One region of the Streptomyces sp. NBC_00390 genome, then DNA from elsewhere that is predicted to be linked to it. Evidence: riboswitches for the same ligand, from Rfam matches in the RefSeq annotation. Region 1 holds a riboswitch; each other region holds the start of a gene.

Region 1 (4,292 bases):
CGGGGTCAAAGCCGTCGCCGAGGGCGCGAACATGCCGACGACCCCGGAAGCGGTGCGCACGCTGCAGGACGCGGGGGTGGCGTTCGGCCCGGGCAAGGCCGCCAACGCCGGCGGCGTCGCCGTCAGCGCTCTGGAGATGCGCCAGAACGCCGCCAGGGACTCCTGGACCCCCGAGCGCGTCGAGGCCGAACTGACCGGGATCATGGGCGACATCCACCGCATCTGCCACGAGACGGCGGAGCACTACGGGGTGCCCGGGGACTATGTGACCGGGGCCAATATCGCGGGGTTCGAGCGGGTCGCCGACGCGATGCTCGCGCAAGGGCTGATCTGACCGGCTGATCCGGCGGGCTGTTCGGCCAAGGGGATCAGGGCCTCGTCGGACAAGGCGGGCCCCGTGCCGCGCGGGCGTCCGCGCGGCACGGGGAGATCACCCAGCGGCCGCGATCACACGGCGGACCGTGAGCGGCAGCACGCTCGCGGCCCGCGCGTGCCGGACCCTACGCCGAGGCGCTGTTACGGCGCTTGAACCACAGCGCGCCGCCCGCGCCCAGGACGGCCACGGCAGCGATCACGCCGAGGATGACACCCGTGGTGCCGCTGTCGCTCTCCTTGCCGGCCTTCGCCGGCTGCGACGCGGATGACGCAGGAGACTTCGCGGGCGCGCTCCCGTCCGAGGACGGCTTGCCGTCCGTGGCCGGGCTTGTGCTCGGGCTCGGCGCGATCGGCTTCGCGCCGCGCGCGGCCGGCTCCAGCTTCAGCAGCGGTGCCGGATTCTCCACCTGCTCACCGTCGCCCGGCACCTCGATCCACCGCGCGACCTCCCCGTCGCCGTATGTCTCGACGGTCTTGAACGCCAGGGACGTCGCATCCGGCAACTGCCGTACGACGACGCTGTACTCGGCGTCCGTACCGGTCCGGAGCGTGGTGCCGCCCACCGTGTAACCCTCCGAAGTGGGTGTCAGCTTCCATCCCTTCGGGGCGTCCTTGAGTGTGACCGCGTCCGGTGCGATGCCTTCGGGCAGGACGATCCGCAGCTCCTTGATGCCGGCGGTGTCCGACTCGGCCTCGGAGGTGAAGGTCAGGGTGACGTTCTCGGCGAGCGCACGGGCGTCGGAGGCGGTCACTTCGGCGTGCGCGGCCGCGGTCGTCGCCCCGGCGACGACGGTGACCATCGCGGCGGCGGTGACCAGCCCGAGGCGGCGGACGGAACGGGAGATGCGTGATGTGTTCATGTGTGCGGGCTCTTTCGGATGCGGCGCTGATCGGCGCGTGACGAGGGGGACGGCGATGGAACACCCCGCCCCCGGTGGCCCCCTGCGCACCACGACATGAACAAGCCGCGCCCGGAGCGGGACAGGGCGACGGGCGGCGGGCATCGGCACGGCAGGCCGGCCCGTCCGGTCGGCAGGCCACAGCGACAGCCGCCCCGCCGCGGCGGCCAGTGCGGCGGCGGCGGCCTCGACCCATCGCCCCGCGGCATGCGGCAGTTCGGACAGCCGCCGGTCGGCGCGCTGCATCAGCACGGCGACGGACACGGCCGCCACGACATGCGCCACGAGCATCAGCGAGACGCTGTGGTGGGTCGCGTACTCCTGGCCCGCAGCACCATGGGCCCGGTGCTCCGGCGCTGCACTCGCCCCGGAACTCACGGACAGACCGCGGTGCAGCACCAGTTGTGCGGCGAGCGTCGCCGCCAGCACCGGGGCCGGCCGACGGGCACGCCCTGCACCCGGCAGGGCGGCGAGGAACACCAGGACACCCGCCCCCAGCAGCCGCGGCCACAGCACGGGGTCCTTCGATCCCAGATGATGGCCCACCGCGGCCAGCACCGTACTGATCACCGCGAAGAGCCCAGCCCGCAGCCACCGCTCGGCCTGTCCGCCGTCGGCGGGGCAGCGGCTCACGGAGGGTGCACAGGAGTGGGTGGTCGCGGTCATGCCGCGCCCATCATCCACGTCCTCGCCGCCCCGCACCGCCACATCCCGGCAATACGTATCCGCAGGCCCGGGGACTCAAGGCGTCCCCGAGCGGGGTCACGCCGTTTCGCGTCGGCCCTCGTCGCGGGTTCACCCCCGCCGCTGAGGGACCTGGTCGTTGCCGCGGCCGCTGTGGAGCGGGTGCCGAGCAGGAGACGGGCCGCTCCGCCCACGCGGTGCGTCCCCCTGGCGTAGGCTTGCCGCGCAGCTGGTTCGCCCCTGTCCTCCAGGCAGGAGCGTCGCAAGAGGGAACCCGGTGGGAATCCGGGACTGCCCCGCAGCGGTATGTGGGAACGAACGCCGTCATACGCACTGGATCCGTCGTACGGGTCCGGGAAGCGACGGCCAGTAGGTGCCTCGCCCGACATGAGGCGCGCCCATGAGTCCGAAGACCTGCCACTGCCCGTGTGCGACGACGTGCACGGAGATCTCGGTGACCTCGTGGGCGGGTCGGCGGTACGGGTGGCACGGCTGCCCCGTTCCTTCGCGCGCCCTTATGGGGCCCGGGGTCGTCCCACGACTCGCGAAGGAGAGTTCCGTGACCAGTTCCGTGATCAGTTCCGTGACATCCACCGTGTACGGCCACCCCCGGCAGGGCCCGAACCGGGAGCTCAAGAAGGCCGTCGAAGGCTATTGGAAGGGCCGGGTCTCGGCGCAGGACCTGCACCGCACCGCCGCCCGGCTGCGCGGCGCCAACTTGCAGCAGCTCGCCGACGCCGGCCTCCACGAGGTCCCGACCGGCGACTTCTCGTACTACGACCATGTCCTGGACACCAGTGTGATGGTCGGCGCGATCCCGGTCCGCCATCGCGCTGCCGTCCAACAGGACGCGCTGGACGGGTACTTCGCCATGGCCCGCGGCGCCCAGGACGTGCTGCCGCTCGAGATGACCAAGTGGTTCGACACCAACTACCACTACCTCGTTCCCGAACTCGGGCCGTACACCGTCTTCCGCGCCGACGCCGGCAAGCAGGTCGGCGAGTTCACCGAGGCACGCGCCCTGGGCCTGATCGCCCGGCCCGTGCTCCTCGGGCCCGTGACGTATCTGCTGCTGGCCAAGCCCGCGCCGGGAGTCGCTCCCGACTTCGAACCTCTCACGCTGCTTGACCGGCTGCTGCCCGTGTACGCACAGGTGCTCGCCGAACTGTGCGCAGCCGGCGCGGAGTGGGTGCAGCTCGACGAGCCCGCTCTCGTGCAGGACCGCACCCCGGCCGAGCTGAACGCGGCCGCCCGCGCCTACCGCGATCTGGGCGCGCTCATGGAGCGGCCGAAGCTGCTCGTCGCCTCGTACTTCGACCGGCTGGGCGAGGCCCTTCCCGTCCTCGCGAAGGCACCCGTCGACGGGCTGGCCATGGACTTCACGGGGCCCGCCGCGGGCAACCTCGAAGACCTCGCGGCGGTCGGCGGGCTGCCCGGCAAGCGGCTGGTCGCGGGCGTCGTCGACGGACGCAACATCTGGATCAACGACTTCGAGAAGTCACTGGCCACACTCGGCACCCTGCTCGCTCTCGCCGACCGGGTCGACGTCTCCGCCTCCTGCTCTCTGCTGCACGTGCCGCTCGACGTCACCACGGAACGGGACATCGACCCGCAAATCGCCCGCTGGCTCGCCTTCGCCCGCCAGAAGACCACCGAGACCGTCATCCTTGCCCGCGGGCTCGCTCGGGGCACGGACGCCATTGCCGCGGAACTCGCCGCCAACCGTGCCGCCTTGGCTTCCCGCGCCGCCTCGGCACTCACCCACGACCCCGCCGTACGGGCCCGAACGGCCGCGGTCACCGGCACGGACGCCCGCCGCCCGCAGCCGTACCCGGAGCGGGCCGTGGCGCAGCGCACCCACCTCGGTCTGCCGCTGTTGCCGACGACCACCATCGGCTCCTTCCCGCAGACCGGCGAGCTGCGCGCCGCACGGGCGGAGTTGCGGGCCGGCCGGATCGGGCAGGATGCGTACGAGGGGCGCATCGAGGCGGAGGTCCGCGAGGTGATCGCCTTCCAGGAGAAGGCCGGCATCGACGTCCTGGTGCACGGCGAGCCCGAACGCAACGACATGGTCCAGTACTTCGCCGAGCAGCTCACCGGCTACCTCGCCACCCGGCACGGCTGGGTCCAGTCGTACGGCACCCGCTACGTCCGCCCGCCGATCCTCGCCGGTGACATCTCCCGCCCCGAGCCGATGACCCTGCGCTGGACGCGCTACGCCCAGTCGCTCACCGACCGCCCGGTCAAGGGCATGCTCACCGGCCCGGTCACGATGCTCGCCTGGTCCTTCGTCCGCGACGACCAGCCGCTCGGTGAGACCGCCCGCCAGGTCGC
Region 2 (4,292 bases), 4.0 Mb from region 1:
GGCGCGATGGCTCGACGGGGCGGGGCCGGACCTGGCGGACGTGCCGGGGTATGCGGTGGCGCACGGCGAGGACATTCTGGCGACACAGCTGGGGGTGGCGCTGCGGGACTACTTCCTCCACCACGACCGCTACGACGAGGGACGTGCGGCGCTGACGACGGCGCTGCAAGCCGCGGAGCGGACCGGGGACCCTGCGCTGCGGGTCCTGGTGACGGCGTCGCTCGGGCTGCTGGACTACCAACAGGGCCGGACCGCGCAGGGTGGGGACTGGTTCCGGCAGGGGCTGGAGTGCGCCCGCGAGAGCGGCGACGAGACATTGGCGGCCCAGCCTCTGCTCGGTCTGGCCATCCAGGACTTCCTGCCGGGGCGGTACGACGCGGTGGCGGCCACCACCGACGAGGTGCTGCCGGTCCTGGAACGGGCCGGCGACGAGTGGGGAGTGTCGCTGGCGCTGGCGATGCGGTCGATGAGCCGCTTCATGCGGGGGGAGGTGCAAACAGCGTTTGCCGACGCGCGGGCGGCGCTCGCCGCGGCGGAGCGCAACGGCCGCCCGATGCCGATCAGTCAGCGCCTGCTCTCCCTTGCGGACGGGCATGCGGCGCTCGGCGAACGGGCGGAGGCGCGGGCGGTGCTGCTGCGGGGTGAGGAACTGCTGCGTGAGGCCGGCGACCCGCTGTTGCTGGCGTTGACGCTGACACGGCTGGGATCGGTCGCGGACGACCTTGCGGAGGCGGAACGCCGCCATCGCCAGGCGCTGGCGCTGCACGCGGGCATCTCGCGGCGTTCGGAGCCGCACCGCACGCGGCTCGAGATGGAGATCCGCCGCCGCCTGGGTCAGTCGTACGCGGCGGCAGGAGCGGCGGCACGGGCACGACGGGAGTTCCGTGCGGCACTGGCCCTGGAGCGAGCGGCAGAACACCCGCAGCTGCAGGAGCAGTTACGGGCTTCGCTGGCGGAGGTGGACAGTGAGTGGGCCGGTGTCACCGGCGGGACGCCGGGCGTCACCGGCCGGTAACTGCGCGCAGGTTCCCGGCCGGTGCGGCCGAGGACCCGAATGGTGGAACTTCGACGGAGACTGCGGCAGGCCGGCCGGAGCCGGTTCACCCCTTGCGGACATTTCCGCAAGGGCTTCCCTGCGGCGCCCCCGCACGCCATCCTGACGGTGCATCAGTTCCACGTGACCACAGGGGGGCAACGGGCGTGCCGTCGACGAAGGACGAAGCGGGACACGAGCCGAGAGGCGAACGGACGAGCGCGCCGGAAGGCCGTTCCTCCACCACCCGGACGACCGACCCCCACGTGACCGACCACGGCGGTGGCGTGCGCTCCCTCCGGGTGCCCATTCCGGACAACCCCCTCGGGCACACCCTGGTCCATCTGCTCGACACCGACCGCGGACCCGTCCTCATCGACACCGGCTGGGACGACCCCGCGTCCTGGGACACCCTCACCGCCGGCCTGACCGCGTGCGGCACCTCGGTCGCCGAGGTCCACGGTGTCGTCGTCACCCACCACCACCCCGACCACCACGGCCTGTCCGGGCGGGTCCGGGAGGCGTCCGGCGCCTGGATCGCGATGCACGCCGCCGACGCCATGGTGGTGCGCCGCACCCGGGAGGCCGAGCCGGGGCTGTGGCTCGACTACCTGGCCGACAAGCTCACCCGCGCCGGCGCCCCCGAGGAGCACACCGCCCCGCTGCACGCCGCCCGCGCCGCCGGGCACACGGGCAGCCTCCCCGGGCTGCGCGCGGCCCTGCCCGACCGGGAGATCGTCCCTGGCGAGCTGCTCGGCCTCGCCGGCCGCAGGCTGCGCGCCCTATGGACCCCCGGCCACACCCCCGGCCATGTCTGCCTGCACCTCGAGGAGACCCATCCGGCCCGGCTCGCCGGCAACGGCCGGCTCTTCTCCGGCGACCATCTCCTCCCCGAGATCACCCCGCACATCGGCCTGTACGAGGACCCGGACGACGCCACCGTCACCGACCCCCTCGGCGACTACCTCGACTCGCTCGAGCGCATCGGCCGCCTCGCCCCCGCCGAGGTGCTCCCCGCGCACCAGCACGCCTTCACCGATGCGGCCGGCCGGGTCAGGGAGCTGCTCGTCCACCACGAGGAGCGCCTGGCCGGCCTGCTCGCCCTGCTGGCGCGGCCGCTCACCCCGTGGCAGGTCGCCGAGCGGATGGAGTGGAACCGGCCTTGGGACGAGATCCCCTACGGCTCGCGCAACATCGCGGTCTCGGAGGCGGAGGCCCATCTGCGCAGGCTCGTGAAGCTCGGCCGCGCGGAGGCGGTGCCGGGCAGCGCACCCGACCTGTACGTGGCGTCCGAACCGTGACCTTGCCCTGTGACCTGCGCCCCGCCGCCGCCCGGTGACCGGCCGGTACAGTAACCATGTCGTCATCATGCCCGTACGGGGGGAAGCCGGTGCAAATCCGGCACTGACCCGCAACCGTGAGCCGCCGTCACCGGCGGTGAGTCGGAATGCCTCGTACGCGTTCATGACCGGCTCGTGCCCACCGGGACCCGCCCGGTGGCCGGCACCGTCGAGGGATACGGAGCCGAGCCTGGTGCCTCAGTGTGCCTGCGCCCGGCCCTGAAGCAGGAGAGGCACCACCCGCCATGACCACCGTTCGCCGCTGCGCAGCAGCACTCGCCGTCTCCGCCGTGCTCGGACTGGCGGTGGTACCGGCCGCCTTCGCCGCGCCGAGCCCCACCCCGTCCGCCGCGCTGCCGTCCGGCCTGTACGGCACGGGCGACCCCACGTACGACGGTGTCTGGCGGCAGTCGCTGGCGCTGCTCGCCCAGGACACGGCCGGTTTCGTGCCCGCCGAGGCGGCCGTGGACTGGCTGACCGGGCAGCAGTGCGCGGACGGCGGCTTCCCCTCGTACCGTGCCGACGCGGCGAAGGCGTGCGACGCCAAGCTTCCGCTGGACACCAACGCGAGCGCCGCCGCCGTGCAGGCGCTCGCCGCGCTCGGCGGGCAGGACGCCGCCGTGGACAAGACGGTCGGCTGGCTGAAGTCCGTACAGAACAAGGACGGCGGCTGGGGCTACAACCCGGGCGGGGCCTCCGACGCGAACTCCACCTCCATCGTCATCGGCGCGCTCGCCGCGGCCGGTCTGGGGCCGGCCGACGTGACGTCGAAGGGCGGCAAGACTCCGTACGACGCGCTCCTGACGTTCGCCAAGCCGTGCGGCGGCAAGGACGGCGGGGCGTTCGTGTACCAGGTCAAGAGCCCCGGCATCGTCGCCGACTCCACCGCTGCCGCGGTGCTCGGCGCGCACGGCAAGGGCCTCGTCGTGACGGCGGGCACGAAGGACGGCAAGGGCACGGCCTGCGAGAAGGCGACGACGATCGAGGGCGCGGCCCACAACGGTGCGGCGTACCTCGCGAACGGGCTTGCCAAGACCGGGTACTTCAACACGCCGCCGATGCCGGGCGCCGAGGACTCGGCGCCCGAGCCGGACTTCGGGAACACGGCGGACGCGGTCGTCGCACTGACCGCACAGGGCCTGACCGAGCAGGCGAAGAAGCCGCTGACGTGGCTGGAGCAGAACGCTTCCGCCTGGGCCAAGGAGAGCGGCCCCGCCGCCTATGCCCAGCTGATCTTCGCGGCTCACGCGGCCGGCGCCGACCCGGCCGACTTCGGCGGCCAGAACCTGGTGACCGCGCTCAACGCGACGGGCCCCGCGCCGAAGAAGGCGTCGCCGTCGCCCGCCCCCTCCTCGCGTGACGAGAAGAAGGGTGAGGAGTCCGAGTCCCTGTCCATGTGGTGGATCGTGGGCGCGATCTTCGTCGCCAGTGTCGGCGCCGGCTTCCTGATCAGCGGCCGCAGGAAGCCGCGGCAGTGATGCGCACGCGTTTCCTGGTGCTCGTGCTCGGCGCCGTCCTCACGGTGCTGAGCGCTGCGCCCGCACAGGCGGCCGGCTACCGCTACTGGTCGTTCTGGCAGAGCAGCGGGGCGAAGTGGACGTACGCCACCGAGGGCCCGGCCACGGCGCAGCCCGCCGACGGGTCCGTGAACGGGTTCCGGTTCTCGGTGAGCGAGGACAGCGGGGACTCGGCGCAGCCGCGCCGGGGCCCGGACTTCGCGGCGATATGCGCGAAGACCCCGGCGAAGGCCGGCACGAAGCGGATCGCGCTCGTCATCGACCCCGGCACGGCGGGCGACGCCCCTCAGGGCGAGGCCCCGCCCGCGCTGCGCACGGCGTGCGCGCAGGTCGCAGACGGCGCGACGAGCGCGGAGGCGCTCGCGGCGGTGGCGAAACCGCTGCGCTACAACAGCCAGGCGC
Region 3 (4,292 bases), 4.0 Mb from region 1:
ATCAGGGTCCAGATCTGTGCGCGGATCGCGGGCAGTTTCGCCGGGTCCATGGACGAGATCTGCGCGTACTCGTCCAGCAGTTGCTCCAGCCGGGCGATGTCGCCGTACGACTCGGCACGCGCCATCGGCGGCACGAGGTGGTCGACGAGCGTCGCGTGCACCCGGCGCTTGGCCTGGGTTCCCTCGCCCGGGTCGTTGACCAGGAAGGGGTAGATCAGCGGCAGGTCGCCGAGCGCGGCGTCGGGGGCGCAGGCCGCGGACAGGCCCGCGTTCTTGCCCGGCAGCCACTCCAGGTTGCCGTGCTTGCCCAGGTGGATCATGGCGTCCGCGCCGAAACCGCCGTCCGTCGCGGCCGCCGCGATCCACCGATAGGCGGCCAAGTAGTGGTGCGAGGGCGGCAGATCGGGATCGTGGTAGATCGCGATCGGGTTCTCGCCGAAGCCGCGCGGCGGCTGGATGAGGATCAGCAGATTGCCGCGGCGCAGCGCCGCGAGGACGATGTCGCCCTCCGGGTTGCGGCTGCGGTCCAGGAACATCTCGCCCGGCGCCGGACCCCAGTGCTCCTCGACCGCCTCCCGCAGCTCGGCGGGCAGATCGGCGTACCAGCGCTTGTAGTCGGCCGCCGGGATGCGGACCGGATTGCGCGCCAACTGCTCGTCGGTGAGCCAGTCCTGGTCGTGGCCGCCCGCCTCGATCAGCGCGTGGATCAGCTCGTCGCCGTCACCGGACGCGAGGCCGGGCACCTCATCGGTGCCGAAGTCGTAGCCTTCCTCGCGCAGCCGGCGCAGCAGGGCCACGGCGGAGGCGGGGGTGTCCAGACCGACCGCGTTGCCGATACGGGAGTGCTTGGTCGGGTACGCCGACAGCACGAGCGCGAGACGCTTCTCGCGGTTCGGGATGTGGCGGAGCCGGGCGTGGCGTACGGCGATTCCGGCGACCCGGGCGGCCCGCTCGGGGTCGGCCACGTAGGCGGGCAGCCCGTCCTCGTCGATCTCCTTGAAGGAGAACGGCACCGTGATCAGACGGCCGTCGAACTCGGGGACGGCGACCTGGCTCGCGGCGTCCAGCGGGGAGAGGCCCTCGTCGTTCTCGGCCCACACCGAACGCGAGCCGGTCAGACACAGCGCCTGCAGGATCGGTACGTCGAGGGAGGCCAGCGCGCCCGCGTCCCACGACTCGTCGTCGCCGCCCGCGGAGGCGTCGGCAGGACGGGTGCCGCCCGCCGCGAGCACGGTGGTCACCAGGGCGTCGGCGGACCGCAGTTGCTCCAGCAGCTCGGGCTCGGGGGCGCGCAGGGAAGCCACGTACAGCGGCAGGGCGCGACCGCCGGCGTCCTCGACGGCGCCGCACAGGGCGTCCACGAAGGCGGTGTTGCCGCTCATGTGGTGGGCCCGGTAGTAGAGCACCGCGATCAGCGGGCCGGTGTTCTCGCTGCGCGGGGTGCGCTGCAGCCGGCCCCAGGTGGGCGCGGCGGCCGGCGGTTCGAAGCCGTGGCCGGTGAGCAGCACGGTGTCGGACAGGAAGCGGGCCAGCTGCTCCAGGTTCGCGGGGCCGCCGTGGGCGAGATAGGCGTGGGCCTCGGCCGCGATGCCGATGGGGACCGTGGAGGCCTCCATCAGCTGGGCGTCGGGGGCCTGTTCACCGGTGAGGACGACCACCGGGCGGTCCTGGGCGAGCAGCACGTCGATGCGGTCCTGCCAGGCGCGCAGTCCGCCGAGGAGGCGGACGACGACGAGGTCGGCGCCCTCCAGCAGGGCGGGCAGTTCTTCGGTCGTGAGGCGCGCCGGGTTCGCGAACCGGTAGGGGACCGGGCCGCCCGCGGCACGTGCGCTGAGCAGGTCGGTGTCGGACGTCGACAGAAGCAGAATCATGCGGCGTCTTGCCTTCCTCGGGGTTTCCGCGCCCCGGGCGGTGGAGGACGGCGGGAGTTCCTGGCTCACCCGGCTGCTGCCGGGTTCACAGTGGCGGGACCGCGCCGGAATCTCACCGGGCTTCCTCCCCTGACGCCGTCTTCGGCGGTGACGGGCCTCATGGCCCGCCGAAGAGCATAGTAAGGGCCGTCACGCCGCCGGGAGCAGGAAGGTTGTGTGATGGTCGGTATGCTCGCCGCCATGCCATCGGCCCCCTCGAACCGCCCGGACCTGGGTGAAACCCCCATACGGGACCGCGGTGATGCCTGCCCCGGCGCCCTGCGTCTGCACACCGCTGACGACGGTGCGCTGGCGCGGGTACGTATTCCCGCGGGCGTGCTGAGCGCGGCGCAGGCGTACACGCTGGCGGACGCGGCCGAGCGGCTCGGTGACGGCGGGCTGGACATCACCTCCCGGGGCAACCTCCAGCTGCGGGGCCTGAACGCCTCCTGCGGGGGCGAGTTGGCGGCGCTGCTGGACGGGGCGGGCCTGCTGCCGGCGCCCCGCCACGAGCGCATCCGCAATGTGGTCGCGTCCCCGCTGTCCGGGCTGGACGAAGCAGGGCATCTCGATGTGCAGCCGCTGGTACGGCAGCTGGACCTGCTGCTGTGCGCGAGCGAGCGGGCGGCACAGCTGTCGGGCCGTTTCCTGTTCGCGCTCGACGACGGCCGCGGGGACCTCACGGGGCTCGGTGCGGATGTGATGTTGCTCGCAGAGCCGGACGGGTCACACGTCCGTGTGACGGCCGGGGAGGCAGGCCTGCGGGTACGGGCGGAGGACGGCGCCCGCGCGCTGCTGCTCGCCGCCGAGGCATTCCTCGACGCCGTGGACGCGAGCGGCACGCGCGCCTGGCGGGTACGGGAACTGCCGCCGGAGCACGTGGTGGAGGCCGCTGACCTGGCCCGGCGGGCGGCGGCAGCGGGGATCGCGGCCCGGCCCGTGACGGGTGGGGGAGCGGACCCGGCCCGCGGCGGTGGAAGCGGTACGACGGCGGGGGCGGGGGCGCAGCACGGCGGCACGACGGACGCCGCGTGCGCGGACGGCGGTGACCGGTCCGAGGCGGTTGCGGACGGCGACAGCCGGTCCGGAGCGTGCGCGGACGGGGACAACCGGTCCGAGACGGGCGCGGGCCGCGGGAACAGGTCCCAAGCGGTTGTGGACGGTGGTGACCCGTCCGGAGCGTGCGCGGTTGGGGACGGGGACAACCGGTCCGAGGCGGGCGCGGACGGCGGTGACCCGTCCCGAGCGGGTGATGTCCCGGTCGCCGCCGGCACGGCGCTCCCGGCCGCGAGGGGCGCAGATCCCGGCGTCGCGGCACCGGTCACCGTCCCTGAAGACAGCGCCGGCCCGAGGGCGCCCCACGTCACCGGCGTCGGCGGAAGGGCCTCCGCCACCGGTCCCGGCGCCCCGGCCGTGCCCGTGCCCGGCCTCGTGCGCCGCGGCCGCGACACCGTCGCGCTCTCCGTCCTCGCCCCCCTCGGGCGGCTCACCGTCGCACAGTGGCGGATGCTCGCCGACACCGCCGACCGGTACGGCACGGGCGAGTTGCGTGTGACACCGTGGCGCGGCGTCGTCGTCCCCGGACTCGTATCCCCGGACGCCGACCGCGAACTACGGGCCCTCGCCGGCGCCGGGCTCGTCACCGGTGCCGACTCCCCGTGGCTCGGCACCGGCGCCTGCACGGGACGGCCGGGCTGTGCCAAGTCCCTCGCCGACGTACGCTCCGACGCCGCCGCCTTCGCCGCCGCCGGGGCGGGCGGGCTGCCCGTGTACTGGTCCGGCTGCGAACGGCGCTGCGGCCACCCCCACGGCGTCTGGGTGGACGCGGTGGCCACCGGCGACGGCTACGACATCTCCGTACGAGGAACCCGGTTGCCCGAGCGGCACACGGTCCCCGTCTCCCGACTCGCCGACGCCCTCGAGGCGGCGCGGCGCATCCCACCCGACGACTCCCACCGACCCACCAAGTGAGCGAGAGCACAGTGTTCGAGTACGAGAAGGACGGCGCGGAGATCTACCGCCGGTCCTTTGCCACCATCCGCGCCGAGGCGGACCTCGCCGGCCTGCCCGCCGAGGTCTCCCAGGTCGCGGTCCGCATGATCCACGCCTGCGGGATGGTCGATCTCGTACGCGACCTCGCCCATTCCCCGGATGTCGTGATCCGGGCCCGCCAGGCGCTGCGGGCCGGTGCGCCGATCCTGTGCGACGCGCAGATGGTCGCCAGCGGCGTCACCCGCAAGCGGCTGCCCGCGGACAACGACGTGATCTGCACCCTTTCCGACCCGTCGGTCCCCGCACTCGCCGCACAGATGGGCACCACCCGCAGCGCCGCCGCCCTCGAACTGTGGCGCGACCGCCTCGAAGGCTCCGTCGTCGCCGTCG
Region 4 (4,292 bases), 950 kb from region 1:
AGGTCGCCGGACGCGAGGACGAACGCACCGAGGTTGACCGAGCCGAGGTTGCACACGGCTGTCTCGCCGTCGTCCGTGACCTCGAGGATCTCGGTGCACAGGTTCGAGGAGTGGACGACGCGGCCCGGCTCGGCGGTCTGGTTGGCGGTGCGGTTGGACGCGTCCTTGAAGGTCATCCAGCCGTTGCCGGTCTGGGCGAGGGTGCGCATCATCCGGCCGTACAGGTCGCGTGCCGCGATGGTCCTGCGGGCCAGGCCCGCTGCCTCGGCCTCGCGGTAGGCGGTGTCGAACTCCTCGCCCCACAGGTCGACCAGCCCGGGTACGTCGGCGGGCGAGAACAGCGACCAGTCGGCGTCCGCCTCGACGCGGCGCATGAACTCGTCGGGGACCCAGTGCGCGAGGTTCAGGTTGTGCGTACGCCGCGCGTCCTCACCGGTGTTGTCCCGCAGCTCGAGGAACTCCTCGATGTCCGCGTGCCAGGTCTCGAGGTAGATGGCGGCCGCGCCCTTGCGCCGGCCGCCCTGGTTCACCGCGGCGACCGAGGCGTCGAGGGTCTTCAGGAACGGCACGATGCCGTTGGAGTGCCCGTTGGTGCCGCGGATCAGGGAACCGCGGGCGCGGATACGGGAGTACGAGAGCCCGATGCCGCCGGCGTGCTTGGAGAGGCGGGCGACCTGGTGGTACCGGTCGTAGATCGAGTCGAGCTCGTCGAGCGGCGAGTCCAGCAGATAGCAGGACGACATCTGCGGGTGGCGGGTGCCGGAGTTGAAGAGCGTGGGGGAGGAGGGGAGGTAGTCGAGCCGGCTCATCAGTCCGTAGAGCGCGGCGACTTCGTCCAGGGCACGGGCCCCCCTCGCGCCGTCGGACGTGGTGTCCTCGGCGAGCCCGGCGGCCACGCGCAGCATGAAGTGCTGTGGGGTCTCGATCACCTGACGGGTGATCGGGTGGCGCAGCAGATAGCGGCTGTAGAGGGTGCGCAGCCCGAAGTAGCCGAACCGGTCGTCGGCGCCCTGGTCGATCAGGTCGTCGAGGCGGGCCATGTGCCGCGTCACGAACTCGGCCGTCCGGTCGGCGATCAGGCCTTCGCGGTGCCCCACGGCGACCGATGCGGAGAAGCACACCGCGCCCTGCCCGGCGGCCTCTTCGGCGATCGTGCGGGTCAGCAGCCGGGCGGCGAGCCGGGAGTAGGCGGGGTCCTCGGAGATCAGTCCGGCGGCGGCGTCGGTGGCGAGGGAGCGCAGTTCGGCCTCGTCGGACCCGGCGTGCCGGCCGCGCAGCGCGGCGGCGGCGACCCTGCCGGGGTCGGTGTCGGGCAGGTCGGCCGTGAGCTCGGTCAGGAGCCGCAGGAGCGCGGTCCCGGGGCCGTCGGCCGTCTGCTCGACGGTGCCTGAGGCCGGATCGGCCGGCGCGATCGTCACGTGGTGCTCCCTCGCTCGGTTCCGGACCGGCGGGGGAGGGGAAGGCCGTGCGGCGTACGTGCCGCAGCGGGCAGCACCGTGCACGGCGTCCACCGGCCCAACCGCGAGACCCGGACGTCTTGGCACCCGGGTCGGTCGAACCGGATGCACCGTCGGCAGGTCCTCGGACTTGTGGGCGCGGCAAAGTGCACCACATCACACCGTTGCGGGACAGTTCCGGATTCGCACCGGATTCCCCTGCGGCGACAGCGAGCATGAGCATACATGTGGGGGCGGCCCGTTGCGTCACCCACCACATGTTGTGTCGGTGGGTAGGTTGTTGCCCGCTTTGCTCTCGTCGTTGACGAGAGCGGGCCGCCGGTTTCCCGGCGGCCCGCTGCTCGTTGGCGGTCGGTCGGTCAGTGACCGGCGCCCGCTGTGGCCGGCGGGAGTTCGGCCTGGACGCCCGGGTCACCCGCGTCCGCCGTGTAGTCGGACGGGCTGGTCTCGTCGACGCCGTCGGGGGCCTTGGCCGCCCGCAGGACGAAGGTGAGGACCACGGTGACGACGACGTTCAGCACGAACGCGGTGAGGCCGATGTAGCCGATCTCACCGATGCCGGGGATGACATCGGACGAGCCGCCGAAGTGCTTCTGGGCCGGGGTCGCGACGCCGTACGCGGTCCAGGTGCCGTAGACCATGCCGACCGCCCAGCCGGCGATCAGCGCCCAGCGGTGGAACCAGCGGGTGAACAGACCGCCGACCAGGGCCGGGAAGGTCTGCAGGATCCATATGCCGCCCAGCAGCTGGAAGTTGATCGCGACGGTCTTGTCCATGGTCAGGACGAAGACCAGCGCGCCGACCTTCACCAGCAGCGAGACCAGCTTGGAGACCTTGGTCTCCTGCGCCGGGGTCGCATCGGGCTTGATGAAGTCCTTGTAGATGTTCCTGGTGAAAAGGTTGGCCGCGGCGATCGACATGATCGCCGCCGGTACGAGCGCGCCGATGCCGATGGCCGCGAAGGCCACACCGGCGAACCAGTCGGGGAACATGTCCTCGAACAGCTGCGGAATCGCCAGCTGGCCGTTGGCCACCTTCACACCGGCGGCGATGGCCATGAAGCCGAGCAGCGCGAGCAGGCCCAGCATCAGGGAGTACAGCGGCAGGATCGTGGTGTTGCGGCGGATCACCTCGCGGCTGCGCGAGGACAGGGTCGCGGTGATCGAGTGCGGGTACATGAAGAGCGCGAGCGCCGAGCCGAGCGCCAGCGTGGCGTAACCCCACTGGCCCAGGTCGCCCGGTACCAGTGCACCGGTCGGCTTGCCGGTCGACTCGTTGATGGTCGCGAACTTCTCGCCGGCACTGGCGAAGATCTCGTCGAAGCCGCCCAGCTTGATCGGGATGTAGATGATCGCCACCGCGATGACGATGTAGATCAGGGTGTCCTTGACGAAGGCGATGAGCGCGGGTGCACGCAGTCCGGAGGAGTACGTGTAGGCCGCGAGCACGCCGAACGCGATCAGCAGCGGCAGGTCCTTGACGAACCAGTTGGTGGTCTCGCCGCCGCCGACGCCCATGACGTCGAGCACCGCCTGGATACCGACGAGCTGCAGTGCGATGTACGGCATCGTCGCCAGAATGCCCGTGACGGCGACCGCAAGCGAGAGACCCTTCGAACCGAAGCGCCCGCGTACGAAGTCCGAGGTCGTCACATAGCCGTGCTTGTGCGACACCGACCACAGCCGCGGCAGGAAGGTGAAGATCAGCGGGTAGACGAGGATCGTGTACGGCACGGCGAAGAAGCCGGCCGCGCCGGCCGCGTAGATGGCCGCCGGGACGGCGACGAAGGTGTAGGCGGTGTACAGGTCGCCGCCGAGCAGGAACCAGGTCACCCAGGTGCCGAACGACCGGCCACCCAGGCCCCATTCGTCGAGGCTGTGCTCGTTCTCGGCCTTGCGCCAGCGCGAGGCCAGAAAGCCCATGACCGTGACGGCCACGAAGAAGAAGATGAAGACGCCGAGTGCGACGCCGTTCACGTCGTTCTTCACTGCGACGCACCTCCCTTGCGGGCGCGCTGGTCACGCTGCCACAGCTGGTACGCGACCATCGTCAGCGCGGTCGACAGCAGGACCCAGAACATCTGGTACCAGTAGAAGAACGGCATGCCGATGAACGTCGGCTCGACCTTCGCGTAGGAGCTCACCCAGAGCATGGCCACGAAGGGCGCGAGGAGGCAGAGGGCAATGACCACCCGCACCGGTGTGACGGCGGGTTGCCTTGCTTCGGGCGCTTGTGGCGGTTCGGGCGCATCGGGCGCCTCGGGCACTGCGGACATCGTTGTCTCCGTCCCCTTGCTGATCAGCTGTACCTGTAACGCGCAGGGAAATGTAGGCGAGGGTTTTGAAGCGAGTCACCCCCTGTCCGTATATCGGTACGGCAACGACTGTGTCCAGGCTCCGGGCACGGAGGGGGAAACGCGACATAGCGCCGCAACGTTTGTTGCGGCGCCATGCGGTTGACGGCGGATCAGGCAGCTGCCGGGCCGGCCGGACCCCCGGCAGGGGTGTGTGGCCGGGCCGGCGTTCAGTCCTTCGGCCGCTGCAACCTCGCCACGCTGTGCTGTTCCGGGGGGCGACCCCCGGACCCCCGGCAGGGGTGTGTGGCCGGGCCGGCGTTCAGTCCTTCGGCCGCTGCAACCTCGCCACGCTGTGCTGTTCCGGGGGGCGACCCCCGGACCCCCGGCAGGGGTGTGTGGCCGGGCCCGCGTTCAGTCCTTCGGCCGCTGCAACCTCGCCACGAACTTGTAGCGGTCGCCGCGGTAGACCGAGCGCACCCACTCCACCGGCTCGCCCTGCGCGTCCAGCGAGTGGCGCGACAGCATCAGCATCGGCAGGC

The links. Region 1 has a riboswitch for cobalamin ahead of metE (5-methyltetrahydropteroyltriglutamate--homocysteine S-methyltransferase). Riboswitches for the same ligand answer to the same signal wherever they lie in the genome.
Region 2: another riboswitch for cobalamin. It lies ahead of OHS70_RS26325 (prenyltransferase/squalene oxidase repeat-containing protein); the one in region 1 lies ahead of metE (5-methyltetrahydropteroyltriglutamate--homocysteine S-methyltransferase).
Region 3: another riboswitch for cobalamin. It lies ahead of cobN (cobaltochelatase subunit CobN); the one in region 1 lies ahead of metE (5-methyltetrahydropteroyltriglutamate--homocysteine S-methyltransferase).
Region 4: another riboswitch for cobalamin. It lies ahead of OHS70_RS12150 (ribonucleoside-diphosphate reductase subunit alpha); the one in region 1 lies ahead of metE (5-methyltetrahydropteroyltriglutamate--homocysteine S-methyltransferase).

What each region holds. Positions count from the first base shown of each region.
Region 1 is NZ_CP107945.1:1,959,514-1,963,805, reverse strand. It holds gene gdhA (NADP-specific glutamate dehydrogenase) at 1-334, shown strand, start outside; gene OHS70_RS08180 (DUF1775 domain-containing protein) at 501-1,940, opposite strand; cobalamin riboswitch at 2,172-2,393, shown strand; gene metE (5-methyltetrahydropteroyltriglutamate--homocysteine S-methyltransferase) at 2,518-4,292, shown strand, end outside.
Region 2 is NZ_CP107945.1:5,974,461-5,978,752, reverse strand. It holds gene OHS70_RS26335 (AfsR/SARP family transcriptional regulator) at 1-1,015, shown strand, start outside; gene OHS70_RS26330 (MBL fold metallo-hydrolase) at 1,300-2,334, shown strand; cobalamin riboswitch at 2,385-2,544, shown strand; gene OHS70_RS26325 (prenyltransferase/squalene oxidase repeat-containing protein) at 2,619-3,851, shown strand; gene OHS70_RS26320 (SCO2322 family protein) at 3,851-4,292, shown strand, end outside.
Region 3 is NZ_CP107945.1:5,921,762-5,926,053, forward strand. It holds gene cobN (cobaltochelatase subunit CobN) at 1-1,871, opposite strand, end outside; cobalamin riboswitch at 1,907-2,055, opposite strand; gene OHS70_RS26090 (nitrite reductase) at 2,112-3,881, shown strand; gene OHS70_RS26095 (precorrin-8X methylmutase) at 3,878-4,292, shown strand, end outside.
Region 4 is NZ_CP107945.1:2,912,076-2,916,367, reverse strand. It holds gene OHS70_RS12150 (ribonucleoside-diphosphate reductase subunit alpha) at 1-1,418, opposite strand, end outside; cobalamin riboswitch at 1,556-1,680, opposite strand; gene mctP (monocarboxylate uptake permease MctP) at 1,817-3,445, opposite strand; gene OHS70_RS12140 (DUF3311 domain-containing protein) at 3,442-3,732, opposite strand; gene OHS70_RS12135 (GntR family transcriptional regulator) at 4,165-4,292, opposite strand, start outside.